2 regions of the Thermaerobacter composti genome follow, and region 1 is predicted to be linked to the other one. Evidence: riboswitches for the same ligand, from Rfam matches in the RefSeq annotation. Region 1 holds a riboswitch; the other holds the start of a gene.

Region 1 (7,657 bases):
CCGCCCGGCGGCGGCCCGCGGTGGCGAGGGGAGGGGTCGACCGTGGCCCCGGGTTTGAGGGTCCGGCGCCGTCTGGCGCCCGCTGCCGCCCGCAGGCCGGGTTCGTCCCCCTCGGCCGGCCGGGGCGCAGGGGCCGGCGCCGGCGACCGGCCCCGCTTCGCGGTCGAGGTGATCCGCACCGAGATCATCACCCCCGCCCACGACCTCGCCGAGGTGGTGACCCGCTACACCCGGGGCCGGCTGCAGCCCGGCGACGTGGTGGCGGTCTCGACCAAGATCGTGTCCATCACCCAGGGCCGCCTGGTGCGGCCGGAGCAGCTGCGCCCGGGGATCCTGGCCCGCCTGGTGTCGCGGTTCATCGACCAGGAGGGGAGCTGTTCGTCGCCCCACTCCCTCCAGGCGGTGATCGAGCACACCGGGCGGTGGCGGGTGGGCCTGGCCTTCCTGGTCGGCGGGATCAGCCGGGTCCTGTTGCGCCGCAGCGGCGACTTCTATCGCATCGCGGGGTACTACGCCCGGGTCATCGACGACGTCATGGGCACGCTGCCGCCCTTCGACAAGCACATCGTCCTGCCGCCGGCCGACCCCGACGGGGTCGCCCACCGTCTCGCGCGGGCGCTGGGCCCCGGGATCGGCGTCTGCATCGTGGACGCCAACGACCTCGGCCGGGCGGAGGTGGTGGGGGCGAGCCCGGGGGTCGACCGCCAGGCGGTGGTCGAGGTGATGCGCGCCAACCCCTGGGGCAACACGGACCAGCAGGCGCCGCTGGCCATCCTGCGCCCCCGGCCGGACGAACCCGGCCGTGCGGACGAGGGCCGTCCCGCGGACGAACCCCCCTCGGCGGGCGAACCGCCGCCCGCCGATGGACGCGGCCCTGCGGGCGAACCCCGCCCCGAGGGCGAGACCGACCGGGCGGACGAACCCCGCACGGCGGGAGCCAGGCCGTCGCCGCGTCCGTAGTGCGCCCGTCGCGGGGTCGGACGCTCGCCGGGGCCCTGGGGCCGCCGTCCGCGGCTGCGGCGTGCCCGCGGCGGCCCTCGGCTGCGGGGGCCGAGGGGGCACCACGGGGCGGCGCCGGCCGGCGCGGTCCAGGGGCCTCTACGCGACCGCCCTCGGCCCCGGGGCCGGGGGCCGGTTCGTCCGACGGGCACGAGGCCGCGGAGGAACCCGCCTCACCGAGACAGGGTTCCACCCGGCTGCGGCGAATCTCGCCATGGAGCCTTCCGGGTGGGGCGTCGCACCGCGAGAGGGGGAGCGAACATGGCGGAACGGCCGTGGCTCAAGCACTACCCGGCCAACGTGCCGGCCCATCTCGACTACCCCGAGGTACCGCTTCACGAGCTCGTGGCCCAGCGGGCGCGGGAGCACCCCGACCTCCCCGCCCTGCGGTACTACATGGTGCGCATGACCTATGGGGAGCTGTGGGCGCGGGTCAACCGGTGCGCCGCGGCCCTGGCGGCCCTGGGGGTGGCCAAGGGGGATCGGGTGGCGCTCATGCTGCCCAACTGCCCCCAGTACGTGATCGCCTACTACGCCACCCTGCGCCTCGGCGCCATCGTCGCCCAGGTGAACCCGCTCTACACGCCGCGGGAGCTGACCCATCTGATCGGGGACAGCGGCGCGAAGGTCCTGATCGTGGCGGATGCCGTGTACCCGACGGTCCAGGCCGCCCTGGGGGACCTGCGGCTGGAGCACATCCTGGTGGCGCGGCTGCTGGGCAACGTGCAGCCGGGGCCGGAGGCCAAGTCCTTCGAAGACCTGCTGGCCGGCGCCGCCGGCGAGCCGCCGGCGGTGGCCATCGACCCCTGGGACGACGTGGCCGTCCTGCAGTACACCGGCGGCACCACCGGCCGCTCCAAGGGCGCCATGCTGACCCACTTCAACCTGGTGGCCAACGTGGTCCAGACCCAGCACTGGTTCCCGGCCGAGGAGCGGATGAAGGTCGGTGAGGGCCGCATCCTGACGATCCTGCCCCTCTTCCACTCCTACGGCATGACGGTGTGCATGAACTACGGCCTCGCCTCGGGGTACGAGCTCATCCTGGTGCCGCGCTTCGAGCTGTCCGAGGTCATGGAGATCATCCGGGCGACCCGGCCCCACTTCTTCCCCGGCGTGCCCACGATGTACGTGGCGGTCAACAACTACCCCAACGCCGAGGAGTACGGGGTCGGCTCCATCGAGTTCTGCAACTCCGGGGGCGCGGCGATGCCGCTGGAGGTCATGAACGCCTTCGAGCGGCGGTTCGGTGCCCGGGTCGTCGAGGGGTACGGGTTGTCCGAGGCATCGCCGGTCACCCACTCCAACCCGGTCCGCGGCCTGCGCAAGCCGGGGAGCATCGGCATCCCCTACCCGGATACCGACGCCGAGATCGTCGACGTGGAGACGGGCACCCGGGTGCTGGGGCCGGGGGAGGTGGGCGAGCTGCGGATTCGCGGCCCCCAGGTGATGAAGGGCTACTGGAACCGGCCCGAGGAGACGGCGGAGACCCTGCGGGACGGGTGGCTCTACACCGGCGACATCGCCAAGATGGACGAGGACGGGTACTTCTACATCGTCGATCGCAAGAAGGACATGATCATCGCCTCGGGGTACAACGTCTACCCGCGCGAGGTGGAGGAGGTGCTCTACGAGCACCCGGCCGTGGCCGAGTGCTGCGTGGCCGGTGTCCCCGATCCCTACCGCGGCGAGACGGTGAAGGCGTACATCGTCCCCAGGCCGGGCCGCTCCGTCACCGCCGACGAGATCATCGCCTTCTGCCGCGAGCGGCTGGCGGCCTACAAGGTGCCCAAGCTCGTCGAGTTCCGCAGGGAGCTGCCCAAGACGGCGGTGGGCAAGGTTCTGCGACGGGTGCTGGTGGAGGAGGAGAAGGCCCGCCTGGCCTCCGGCGGCGGCCCATCGGAGGCGAGGGCCTAGCGAGGCACGGGGATCCGCGCCAGGGCGACCACGGCGCCGGCAGCGGCGGCGTCAGGCGCCGGCGGCTGTCGACGGCGGCTGTCGACGGCGGCCGGCGGCAGGAGCGAGGTCGCCCGGGGCGGGCCGAGACCGCCACCCGCTCTAGCCGCAGGGCGACGCCGCCTGAGGCCATGACGGGTCGGCATGATCGGCCGCCGCGTCGACCGACCGGTTGGTCGCCGCGGGATGCGCGGGTGCCGGCCGCACCAGGGTGCGCGGTTTCGGTCGCACCGGGATGGCGGGTCCGCCCGCGGGCCCCGGTCCGCCGCATCGATGCCGGGCCCTTGCGATGCCGGCAGCGGGCCACGAGGCTTGCGATGCCGGCATCGGACCACGATGTCGGGGGGATGGCCGTGGCCCACGTGCATGCCGGGCGCGTCGTCGCCCGGGCCCTGGCCCGGGAGGGCGTCCGGGCTCTGTTCACCCTCTGCGGTGGCCACATCATGCCCATCTACGACGGCTGCCTGGACGAAGGCATCCGGGTGGTCGACGTCCGCCACGAGCAGGCGGCGGTCTACGCCGCCGACGCCTACGCCCGCATCACGCGCCGACCCGGCGTCGCCGCCGTCACCGCCGGTCCCGGGGTGATGAACGCCGTCACCGCCATCGCCAACGCCCACCGCGCCCAGTCGCCGGTGGTGATCCTCGGGGGCCAGGGGCCCCTCGAGCACGCGGGCCGCGGCAGCCTCCAGGAGATGGACCACCTGGGGGTGGTGCGGCCCATCACCAAGTGGGCGGTGCAGGTCCAGGATCCCAAGCGGCTGCCGGAGGTCCTCAACCTGGCGTTCCGGCGCAGCCTCCACGGCGTCCCCGGCCCCGTGTACGTGGAGATCCCGCTGGACGTGATCTTCGCCCAGGTGGACCTGGACGCCGTGCGTTTCCCCGCCCCGGTCCCCGACCGCCCGCGCCTGCCAGCCGACGCCGGGGAGGTGGAGCGGGCGGCGGCCCTGCTGCGCCGTGCCCGGCGACCGGTGGCGCTGGTGGGCAGCCAGGTCCACTGGTCCCCCGATCCCCGGGCGGTGGCGCGGTTCGCGGAGTCGGGTCAGGTCCCGGTGTTCACCAACGGCATGGCCCGCGGCGTGCTGGGACCGGGGGATGCGGGGTTCTTCCAGCTCTGCCGCAAGGAGGCCCTGGCCGACGCCGATGTGGTCCTGGTGGCGGGGACGCCCCTGGACTTCCGTGTCGACTACGGCAGGGCGATCCACGGCGAGGCCCGGTTGATCCAGATCGACCTCGATCCCGGCGAGCTCGGCCGCAATCGGGACGTGGAGGTCGGCCTGGTCGGCGATGCGGGCACGGTGTTGGATCAGCTGCTGGAAGCCGGCCTCGATCCGGAGGAACCGGCCGAGCGCCGACGGTGGCTGGACCGCCTGCGCGAGGCGGAGGAGCGGAGGGCCGCCCGGATGCGGCCCGGGCTGACCAGCGACGCGGTCCCGGTCGACCCCCTGCGGCTGTGCGCCGAGATCGACGCCGCCCTGCCGCCGGGGGCCACGGTGATCGGCGACGGCGGCGACTTCGTCGGCACGGCGGCCAAGGTGGTGCGGCCGCGGCGATACCCCGCCGGCTGGCTGGACCCCGGCCCGCTGGGGACCTTGGGGGTCGGGATGGGCTTCGCCCTGGCGGCCCGGGTCCTGCGGCCCGACGAGCCGGTGGTGGTCCTGCTGGGCGACGGCGCCGCCGGCCTGGATCTGCTCGAGTACGAGGCGGCGGTGCGGCAGGACCTGCCCTTCGTCGCCGTGGTGGGCAACGACGCCGCGTGGACCCAGATCCGCCGACTGCAGGTCCAGCTCTTCGGCGCCGACCGGGCCGTGGCCACCGCCCTGAGCTACGCCCGCTACGACCAGGTGGTGGCCGCCCTCGGCGGCCACGGCGAGTGGGTCGAGCGGCCGGACGACGTCCGCCCGGCCCTGGAACGGGCCCTGGCCGCGGGCAAGCCGGCCCTGGTCAACGTGAAGATGGGGGCCTCGGACTTCCGGGCTGGGGCCATCGCGGTGTGAGGTGCCGCTGCGGGCCGGCCGCCGGACGCGGACCGGCCGCCGGCGAACCGGCCCGCGGTCGACGGGGCCGGGCCGGCGCTCGCAACGGGGAGGTCCACCCATGGGCGTGCTCGACCGTTTCCGCCTCGACGGCAAGGTGGCGCTGGTGACGGGGGGCAGCCGCGGCCTGGGCCTGCAGATCGCCCAGGGGCTGGGGGAGGCGGGCGCCGCCGTCGCCATCACCGCCCGCAAGGAAGAGGGCCTGCGCGAGGCGGAGGAGCGGCTGCGCGGCCAGGGCATCCGCTGCCTGGCCGTGCGCTGCGACGTCACGGACTACGAGCAGGTGGTCGCGGCGGTCCGCCGGGTGGTGGACGCCTTCGGCGGTCTGGACATCCTGGTCAACAACGCCGGCGCCACCTGGGGCGCCCCCCTCTTCGACATCCCCCTGGAGGCCTGGGACAAGGTGATCCGCACCAACCTGCACGGCACCTTCTACATGAGCCGCGAGGCCGCGCGGGTGATGATCCAGCAGGGCCGCGGTGGCCGGATCATCAACGTCGCCTCCATCGCGGGGCTGCGGGGCAGCGATCCCCGGGTGATGCAGACCCTGCCCTACAACACGGCGAAGGCCGGCGTCATCAACTTCACCCGCGACCTGGCGGCCAAGCTGGCGGAGCACGGGATCACGGTGAACTGCATCGCCCCGGGGTTCTTCCCGACGAAGATGACCCGGGGCATCCTGGCCCAGTACGGGTCGGTGATCGAGCAGTCCGTGCCGCTCCGGCGCCTGGGTGGCGAGCGGGACCTGCAGGGAGCGGCGCTGCTCTTCGCCTCCGAAGCGGGGTTGTACATCACCGGGCAGGTGCTGGCCGTCGATGGCGGGATGACCGCGGTCTGAGGCCTGCCGGTGGTGCGTCGACGCCGGGCCCTTGCGGTCCCCGGCCGGGGTGGGGGGCGTCGCGTGGGGTGCGTCGGGTGCGGTGGGAACCAGCGGCACCAGGGGCTTGAGGGGTGGCGGCGGCCGCGGGCGGGGCTGCTGGGGTCCCATCGCGTGGCGCGAACCCCTCGGCCAGAACGCGGGCTGCGGGGGGCGGCCGCGGGCGGGGCCGGCGGCGCGGGCGTGGCGCGGGGCCACCCGCCGGCAGCGGGACCGCCCGGCGGGCTCCAGGTCAAGCCGTGCGGGCGCCCGGCGTTGACGGCGGTGGACCGCGCGGCCTATGATCGAGGTGACAATCCAACGGGATGTCGGTACCGGGGGTGCCCGCTACGGGCTGAGAAGCGCGGCAGCCGCAGGCTGCAGGGGCGCTACCCTTCGGACTCGATCCGGGTAATACCGGCGTGAGGAAGGTACCGCATGGCCGCCTGGACGGCATGACGAGCACCACCTCCTGCCGGAGGTGGTTTTTCGTTCCTCGGCGTCCTCCGGCGACCCACGGCGCCTTGCCGCCCTGCCGCCGGCCGTCCCGCGAGCCCCCGGTCCCGCACCGCTACGGCGAAGGGGGCGTTGCGCATGGCCGGTTCGTCCCGCCGATTGCAGTTCCGCGAGATCGTCATGTTGGCCTTCGTGGCCGCGGCCTGTTCCGTCCTGTACATCAACGCCTGGGCGCTGTGGGACGTGGCCCGGGCGGTCCATCCGGTGGTGGCGGAGCTCACCTACGGCGTCTGGTTCATCGCCAGCACGGTGGCGGCCTACATCATCCAGAAGCCCGGCGTCGCCTTCTGGGCGGAGCTCCTGGCCGCGGCCGGGGAACTGGCGCTGGGCAGCCCCGACGTGCTGTGGGTGCTGCTCTACGGCGGATTGCAGGGACTCGGCGCGGAGGTGGCCCTGGCCGCGTTCCGCTATCGCCGGTTCGACCTGCCCGCCCTGGCGCTGGCCGGCGCCCTGGCGGCGGTGGGCAGCCTGCCCCTCGACGCCCTGACGGGCTACTTCACCGGGATGCGCGCCGGAACCCTGGTGGCCGCTGCGGCGGTGCGGCTCCTGAGCGGCGCCGTGGTCGCCGGCCTGCTGGGCAAGGTGCTGGTCGACGGCTTGGTGCGGACCGGGGCCCTGAATGCCTATGCGGTGGTGCGCGGCCGGCAGGATCAGGGCCCCGGCGTGGCCGGATGAGGCGAGGTGCCAGCCGATGCCGTGGGACGATGCGGCGCGCTCGACCGCATGCGGGGTCGGCCCATCCCGCGCCACGGCCGCGGTGGAGCCGTCCTCGTCCGCCGGCCGGCGGCCCGCCGGCCGGGTAGGCGGGGAGGGCGCGGCAGGGGTCGACCCGGCGGGGGTGGCCCCGGCGGCGTCCTGCCGTGGGCTGAGCGTCCGCTACCCCGATCGACGGGAGCCGGCCCTGCGGGACGTGACGCTGGCCATCCCGGCGGGGCAGCGCGTGTTGCTGCTGGGGCCCAGCGGCTCGGGGAAGAGCACCCTGGCCCTGGCGCTGGGCGGCCTCATCCCGTCGGTGATCGAGGCCCGGGTCACGGGCGAGCTGCACCCGGCGCGGCGGGCGGGCGTGCTGTTCCAGGACCCCGAGGCCCAGTTCTGCATGTTCACCGTGGATGAAGAGGTCGCCTTCGGCCTCGAGAACCGCTGCGTGCCGCCCGCCGAGATGCCGGCGCGGGTGGCGCAGGCCCTCGCGGCGGCGGGGCTGGACCTTCCCTTCGGTCACCCCATCCAGGCCCTCTCCGGGGGCCAGAAGCAGCGGTTGGCCCTGGCGGCGGTGCTGGTCCTGGAGCCGGACCTCCTC
Region 2 (7,657 bases), 820 kb from region 1:
CTGCCCGGCGACGACCGCCGACAGGCCGCGGTAGATGGCCTGGTCGTAGTTGCCGAACTGCTCGTGCAGCGGGACGAACCCGGCGTACTCGACCATGTACGCGAGGTCACCCAGCAGCCGGTTCTCCTTGTACGCCGGCTGGTCGAGCTGCGACTTCATGATCGCCAGGTGGTTGCTCTCCACCGCGTGCCGCGTGTTGAACTCGGGATTCGTCGCCTCCAGGATCAGCCGCGCCGCCAGCTCGGGGTGCTGCGAGTACTTCGTCACCATGTACACCAGCGGGTGCGAGAGGGTGACCCCCGGCTGGCCCTTCTCGCCCGCCGGCAGCAGCGCGTAGCCCAGATCCTGGACGTCGGCGTCGCTCAGGCCGTACTGGTCCTGCCACTCGGCCACCTGCCAGGAGCCGCCGACCCAGAGGCCCACCTGCTTGCTGGTCACCGTCCGGTGCCAGATGGACCAGTCGGTCCCCAGCAGCGACGGCTTGAGCACGCCCAGCTCGCGCGCCCGGGCGAAGAACTGGTACTCCTTCAGGAGCGCCTGCTTGTCCAGCACCAGCTTGCCCGTCTCGGGATCCTGCATCGCGCCGCCGTAGGCCAGGTAGAACATGTAGAAGTCCACACCCGGCTGCGGCCGCGTCCACAAGCCCTGCCCCTCCGGCACGATGCCGCGGTCCTGCAGCTGCTTGGCCAGGTCGAGCAGGTCATCCAGCGTGAACTCGCCCTTCTCGATGCGCTCCGGCAGCTGGGCGATCTGCTCGTCGGTCCATCCCAGCTGCTTGAGGTGCGACTTCCAGAAGTAGAGCGGCCGCGCCTCGGTATCCTGCGGGATGCCCCAGATCTTCCCGTCCAGCGTCACGGACTCCCACAGCGTCGGGAACACGTCCTGGTACACCGGGCTGTCCTTGACGTACTCGTCCAGCGGGATGATGTGCCCCGCCGCGGCCCACGGCGCCACGTCCTCATGGCCGCTGAGGATGATGTCCGGCGCCTTCCCGGCCTCGGCCGCCAGGATGAAGCGCTGCTTGTACTCGTCCCACGGCCGGTCCTCGTGGGTGCCTTCCAGCTGGACGCGGACGTTGGCGCCCTCCTGCTCGAGCTTCTGGTTGAGGCGTTCGACGGCCTCCTTCAGGTTGTCGAACCGCCAGTGCTCCGTGGGCTTGCCGATGGTCATGGCGCGCAGGGTGACGGTCTGGACGCCCTGCTCCCCGCCGGACGAACCGGCACCGCCCGCCTCCTGGTCACCGGCCGGCGCCTGGCTACCCTGGCCGCCGCAACCGGCCAGGAGCACCAGCGACGCCACGAGCACGGCAGCCAGCGCCCGCCACGGCGCGCGCCCGCCCACGACGCGCAGCGTCCTCCGCGACCTCCGCTCCGTCCACCGACCCACCACGAACGGTCACCTCCTGTTCCTGCCGACCCGTGCCTTCCGGTCCAGTCCGCAAGGACCCGCGCAGGCGCGCCTGGCTACCCCGCGGGGGTGATCCGCGCGGCTTTGCGCTCGATGGGTTCGCCATCGGTTCGGCGATGAGGCGATGAACGGCTTGGCGGGTAGACCCGGCCAACGAGCCCCGCAGGGAACGGGCGCCTCGAACCCGCCCCGGCGCACGGGTCCCTCTCGCCCGGCATGACGAACCGGCCGCATCTGCGCACGCGGCCGCCGCGAGCCGTCGTCCCCCGTCGCGCGGCTTCGGTCACGACGGGGTGGACCGCCACCGGTTGCGCGACAGGCCGTAGCCGGACGTGCCACGCCCGGTCGGCGCGCATGTCGACCCTCTGCCGGTTTGCCCCGTCCAGGTGGCCGGTTCGTCGGCCGGTTCGGGATGCGATGTGCGTGCCGCGATCGACCCAGCGGGTCGATCCGTTCGGGACGACCTCGCGGCCGCCCACGCCTGGCGCACCGGTCCCCGGGACGCGCCGGGAACCGGCCGCCGACGAATCTCCGTCAATGACCGCTACAGGAAGGCTCGTGAAGGTGACCGGCCTGTCCACGACCGGTCTGTTAGCAGACGAGCGCGACGAGTGCTAACAAGCAATTGGAATATATCCTCAAGCTAAACGGGATGTCAAGTTAAGGCACTCCCTGGCGGATCGCGATCCGGGCCGTGGCGGGGGACGAGCCGCGCCACCCATTGGCGTCGGGCTCGATCATCTGCGTTCGGCCCGAACGGAAAGGCGGCGCGGTGGTGTCAATCGGGTGATGACCCGATGCCGCCGGCCGGCCCCGTCACCGTATGATGGTCGTCGTGGTGCCTACGGACAAGCAACCCAACCATCGCAGCGACCGTCGCAGCCCCGGCCACGAACCCCCGAGTTGGGCAGCGGCTGAACTGCGCAGGCAGATCCGGCACCGGCTCCGGCGATTGAAGGCCCTGCGCGATGCCATGGGTGCCGAAGGAGACCGCGAGCTCCTGGCCGCGATTCACGATGAGCTTGAGGTCCTGGCTCGTCTGTTGCGCACCCTGGAGATCTTGGAGGCGTTGGAGGGAAAACGTGGAGGCAAGGAGCCAGGGGACGAACCGGCCGCTGGCGGTCCGCCCCCGCACGCCGACGACGGTTCCGACCAACGGGCGGATTGAGGGCGGGCAGAATGAGGGCGATGGCCGTTCCGATGCCGGCCACCGCGCGAGCACCGGCCACCGGGGGGACGGGACACCCCCGTGGGGTCAGCTGGCGCGGGAGGTCGAGGACCTGCGGCGCGCCCTCATGAGCGCCGTCCAAGCGCCCACCGATCTCCGCCGGGAAGACGTCCTGGCCCTCAGCCAACGGCTCGACGACCTGATCGTTCGCGCCCAGCGGGCCCTGGCCGAACGGCGTCCTGTCCGCCAAGGGTGACGGCCGACGGCCCCAGGCCTCCTTCCGTTCGCGTTCCGCCCATCGCCTTCCGGGGGCCACGCGGCCCGGCAGGGACATGGCGAGGATCGCCGTATTCCACCCACTGTGAGATGAGAGGCCGCGGGGGGAGTCCGGGTCAACCGGGCTGAGAGGGCGACTGATCGGCGTCGCCGACCCCGATCACCGGATCCGGGTCATGCCGGCGTCGGGAGCGCGGTCCAAGGACCGGGCCGTTGGATGCGGCCAGGCATGCCTCCTGCCGCCGAGCTGCTCGGCGGCCTCTTTCGTTCTCCGCTGTGCTTCCACGCCACGGACAGGGGAGGGAGACGCCATGCCGGCGAGCAGGGGCACGGCCGAGCCGTTTCACCAGTGGCTCGACGCCCAGACGCGTACCCTTTGGGAGGCCATCTTCCAGCTCCCGTTTCTCCAGGAGCTTGCCGCCGGAACGCTGGCCAGGGATCGTTTCGCCTACTTCCTCGCCCAAGACGTCCTCTACCTCGAGCAATTTGCCAAGGTGCTGGCCCGCGGGGCCACCCTGGCAGACACCCCGGAGACGCGCGAGATGTTCCTCCGCCACGCGGCCAACGTCGCCCGGGTGGAAGAACGGCTGCACGCGGAACTGGCGTCGCGTCTCGGGTTGGACTGGGACGCTGTGCGTCAGAAGGAGCCCGCGCCGGTCACCGTCGCTTACACCGATCACCTGCTCCGAGTCGCCCACACGGGCGGACTCAGCGAGCTGGTCGCGGCGGTGCTGCCCTGCTACTGGGTCTATGCCCGGGTCGGGGAGCGCCTGGCGAATCGGCTGCCGGAGGACGAGATCTACCGGCGCTGGATCCTGACCTACGCCGATCGCGATTTCCACCGCAGCGTCGACGAACAACTGAGGCTGATCGATCGGCTTGCGACGGCCGCCGGCAGCAATGAACGGGAGCGCATGGAGCGGTGGTTCGCCCGCAGTCTCCGTTACGAGTGGATGTTCTGGGACCAGGCCTACCGCGATCTTGCCTGGCCGGTCTGAAGGGCTCTTCTCCGTGAACGCGCACCCCATCCCCGTCCATCGAACTGCACCAGTCAGGGGGCCATCCGCATGATCGCTGAGCAATTCGACGTGTTTTTCTTCGATCTTGACGGGACCATCTACCTGGGCGATGCCTTGCTCCCCGAGGTGCGCCCTTCCCTTGAGCGTCTCCGCAAAATGGGAAAGACCATCCGCTTTCTGACAAATGATCCTCGCCCGTCACGCAGCCAGATCGTGGAACGGTTACGGGCGTTCAATCTGGACGTCGCGACGGAGGAGGTCATCACCTCGGGATGGGCCACGGTACGATACATTCAACAGCAGGGATACTCGTCTCTCTTTCTCCTGGGCAGCCCCAACTTGCGCGCCGAGATGCTCGACGCGCTACCCGGCGTATCGATCGACGGCGAGCAATGCGTCGAAGCTGTCGTCGTGGGGTACGATGACGATGTCAAACTGAAGGATGTGAACACGGCCGTACAGCTGATTGAAAAAGGTGCCACCTTCATTGCAACAAACGGCGACCCATCCTTTCCGATGCCTACGGGCCGTAGCCTGGCGACGGGATCGTTGGTGCAGGCCGTGCAGGTGGCAACGGGCCGACGTCCTGTGGTGATCGGAAAGCCAAGTCCCACCATCTTTCGGATCGCCGCGGAAGGTTTGCCCTCCAACGCGCGTATCGTCATGATCGGCGACTCCCCAAACGCCGATATCCTCGGTGCGCACCTGATGGGATATACGGCGATCCTCGTTTCTCAAACGCCGGTTCGCTTCCCATCCAAATGGGACTTTCGCACCCCAGACGCAACCATTCCCAGCCTGGCATGCTTGTTCGAGCAGGGATGGGCGGTGCGTGAGTGGAAACGCCCGTCCTTTCCATGGCCTGAACGGGTTGAACCTGGTGTTGCCGCCATTGTGTTTGATCATGATGGAAACGTTCTGTTGGTGAAGCGCCGTGATAACGGACTGTGGGGACTCCCATCGGGGCATGTGGAAGTGGGGGAAACCGTCGAAGAAGCGGTTCGGCGAGAGGTCCTTGAGGAAACCGGTCTTGTGGTACGAGTGGAACGTTTGGTTGGCGTATACTCTGATCCCGTCTCCCAGGTCTTCCAGTACCCCTCCGGGGACATCATTCACTTCATCACTTTGTCCTTTCTCTGTACAATAGCGGGAGGCACCCTTCGCGCAAATGAAGAGGAGTCCGTAGCGTGCGGGTTCTTCAAACCGGCGGAACTCCCCCAGGACATGCTTCCAATGCATCCATCATGGCTTGAGGACGCATTGGCCGACCGCCGTTGCGCCTTCATCCGGTAGGTTGGTGAGGCCGCACCGTGACCGCGTTCTGGGCCGCCTTGCGCTTTCTGACGGTCCTGCCTGCGCCCGGCCGGCGCCCCTTGCAGGCACCCGCGCTGGGTCGAGCGGTGGGGTACTTCCCCCTGGTCGGCGTGATCCTCGGAGGACTCCTCGCAGCCGCCAACGCCGCCGTGACAGGGGTCATAGCCCCCGATGTCCGCGCCGTGCTCGTGGTCGGACTGGGACTCGCGTTGACCGGCGGCCTCCACTTCGACGGGTGGTTGGACACGTGCGACGGCTTGTTCGGAGGACACACCCCGGAGGAACGCCTCCGCATCATGCGGGATGAGCACGTGGGCGCCTTCGCCGTCGCCGGAGGCGGCCTCCTCCTCCTCGCGAAATGTGCGGCCGTGTCCAATCTGGTTCATCCCGCCGCCACGCTGGTCCTGGCTTCCGTCCTGGCCCGGTGGGCGGTGGCGGTGGCGATCGTCGCCCTTCCCTACGCCCGCACGGCGGGGCTGGGGAGGGCAATGAAGGACCACGCCGGCCCGCGGGAGGTGGGGCTGGCCACCCTCTTCACCGTGCTCGTACTGGTCGGCGTGGGGATGGGACTGCCTGCAGGCCGGGAGGCGGTGATCCGCGCCCTGGTCGGCGCCCTACCGGCCGCCGCGGCGGTCCTGTATTGGGCAAGGAAGCGGCTCCCCGGCCTGACCGGCGACGTCTACGGCGCGTTGGTCGAGGCCGTGGAGACGGCGGTGCTCCTGGCCGGGACGTCGAGATGGGTCGGCCCCCTCTGACGTCGAGACGGAGGCGAACCTGCGAGGCGGAGGCGATCATCCCTTGCGCCTGATCCTCATCCGCCACGGGGAGACGACGTGGAATGCCCAGGGGAAGCTCCAGGGATGGGTGGACATCCCCCTGACCCCCGCCGGCCGGGCTCAGGCCGACGCCCTGGCGCGCATGCTCGCCTGCGAGCGGATCGACGCCCTGGTGACCAGCGACTTGCGGCGGGCCCAGGAGACCGCAGGACGGATCGCGGAACCCCTGGGCCTTGCCGTGCGGACCGATCCCCGTTGGCGCGAGCTGAACTTCGGCGCGTGGGAGGGCAAGACGTACGCGGAGCTGGAGCAGCACGATGCGCAGACCTTCGCGGCGTGGCAATCCGACCCTGTGACCGTCGCACCCCCGGGCGGGGAGACGGTGGCACGGCTCGCGGGCCGGGTCGACCAGGCGGTCGCGGACCTCAGGCGATGCCACCCGGCGGGAACGGTGGTCGTCGTGACCCACGGAGGACCCATCCGGGTCCTGTTGTGCCAGGTCCTTGGCGTCGACCTGCGTCACCACCACCGGTGGGCCATCGGGCCGGGTTCCCTTACCGACATCGTGCTGGGGCCCCACGGCCCCGAGGTCCTGCGGGTCAACGTAGCGCCCCCGACGCCAGCGGTCTCGACCCCTCCTGCCGCCGCGGGGGTGCCCCTCCACGATACAAGGTCTCGCTTGCACCCCGTTGCGGGGAACGAACCGGCTCCACCCGATGCCGGTCTGATCCTAGTTCTGGGCGGAGCCCGGAGCGGCAAGAGCCGGTTCGCGCAGCGACTGGCGGCCCGGCTGGGCGGGGATCGGGTGCTCTTCGTTGCGACGGCGGAAGCGCGGGATGCGGAGATGGCCCGACGGATCGCCGCCCACCGCGCAGAGCGACCGGCCGCCTGGCGGACGGTCGAGGCCCCGCGACACACGGCGGCCAGGATCCGTGACGAGCTGGGCGATGCCCGGGCGGTGCTCCTCGATTGCTTCACCCTGCTCGTGAGCAATGCGATGCTGGACAGCCTCGGCGCCGGTCATGGCGGTCGGTCATCCCAGGGCATCGATGCGCCTCCAGGCGGTCGAGCTGAGGAATTGCCGGAAGCGGCTGGGGTCGCCGCCGAACAAGCGGTCGTCGACGAGGTCGACGCCCTGCTCGCTGTGGCCGCCGAGATCCGACGCCCCTTGATCGTGGTGAGCAACGAGGTCGGTTGGGGGCTGGTTCCTCCTACGCCGGTGGGACGGCTCTACCGTGACCTCTTGGGCCGCGCCCACCAGATCCTGGCCCGGCACGCCGCCGCCGTGTACCTGGTGGTCGCGGGCATCCCGATCCCCGTCAGGGAGTAGGTCTGGATCCACGGCGGAGGTCCTAGGGTCGTCCGCGGCATCATCCCCCAAGGGATACGAAAGGATGCTAATCAAGAGTCTCTGTACGCCATCTCCCAGAACCGGACCTCATATTCGACAGCCCGCTGAAACTGGCGCTGCAATCTGGCTTCCTCATGCGCGGACAGGTCTTGTTCGTCCAAGTCCTCACGCAGACCGTTCACAAAGGCCCCAAAGTCCGGAGTCGCGTGCAATTCGATCCAGCGCCGGAAGGGCTTGAAATCGGGATACGGCTGCTGAGCGGTCGAAAGTCCCTCGGAAATATTCGTCCTCAGCGCCCGTCACCACTTCGAGGAAGTTCACCCATTGTCGCTTGCGCGGAAGGTCT

The links. A riboswitch is a leader RNA that binds a small molecule or an ion and turns the genes downstream of it on or off. The one in region 1 is predicted to bind thiamine pyrophosphate.
Region 2: it holds a riboswitch for thiamine pyrophosphate, as region 1 does, so the genes downstream of both, tenA (thiaminase II) here and Q5761_RS06805 (ECF transporter S component) in region 1, are expected to answer to the same signal.

What each region holds. Positions count from the first base shown of each region.
Region 1 is NZ_CP132508.1:1,674,901-1,682,557, reverse strand. Features, by position in the region: gene Q5761_RS06830 (hypothetical protein) at 1-58, shown strand, start outside; gene Q5761_RS06825 (coenzyme F420-0:L-glutamate ligase) at 43-960, shown strand; gene Q5761_RS06820 (long-chain fatty acid--CoA ligase) at 1,261-2,913, shown strand; gene Q5761_RS06815 (thiamine pyrophosphate-binding protein) at 3,300-4,949, shown strand; gene Q5761_RS06810 (SDR family oxidoreductase) at 5,050-5,826, shown strand; TPP riboswitch at 6,172-6,291, shown strand; gene Q5761_RS06805 (ECF transporter S component) at 6,439-7,035, shown strand; gene Q5761_RS06800 (ATP-binding cassette domain-containing protein) at 7,052-7,657, shown strand, end outside.
Region 2 is NZ_CP132508.1:2,491,387-2,499,043, forward strand. Features, by position in the region: gene Q5761_RS10095 (ABC transporter substrate-binding protein) at 1-1,389, opposite strand, end outside; gene Q5761_RS10100 (aspartyl-phosphate phosphatase Spo0E family protein) at 2,490-2,831, shown strand; TPP riboswitch at 2,945-3,060, shown strand; gene tenA (thiaminase II) at 3,163-3,849, shown strand; gene Q5761_RS10110 (HAD-IIA family hydrolase) at 3,919-5,163, shown strand; gene cobS (adenosylcobinamide-GDP ribazoletransferase) at 5,181-5,939, shown strand; gene cobU (bifunctional adenosylcobinamide kinase/adenosylcobinamide-phosphate guanylyltransferase) at 5,983-7,290, shown strand; gene Q5761_RS12460 (hypothetical protein) at 7,362-7,493, opposite strand; gene Q5761_RS10125 (hypothetical protein) at 7,477-7,657, opposite strand, start outside.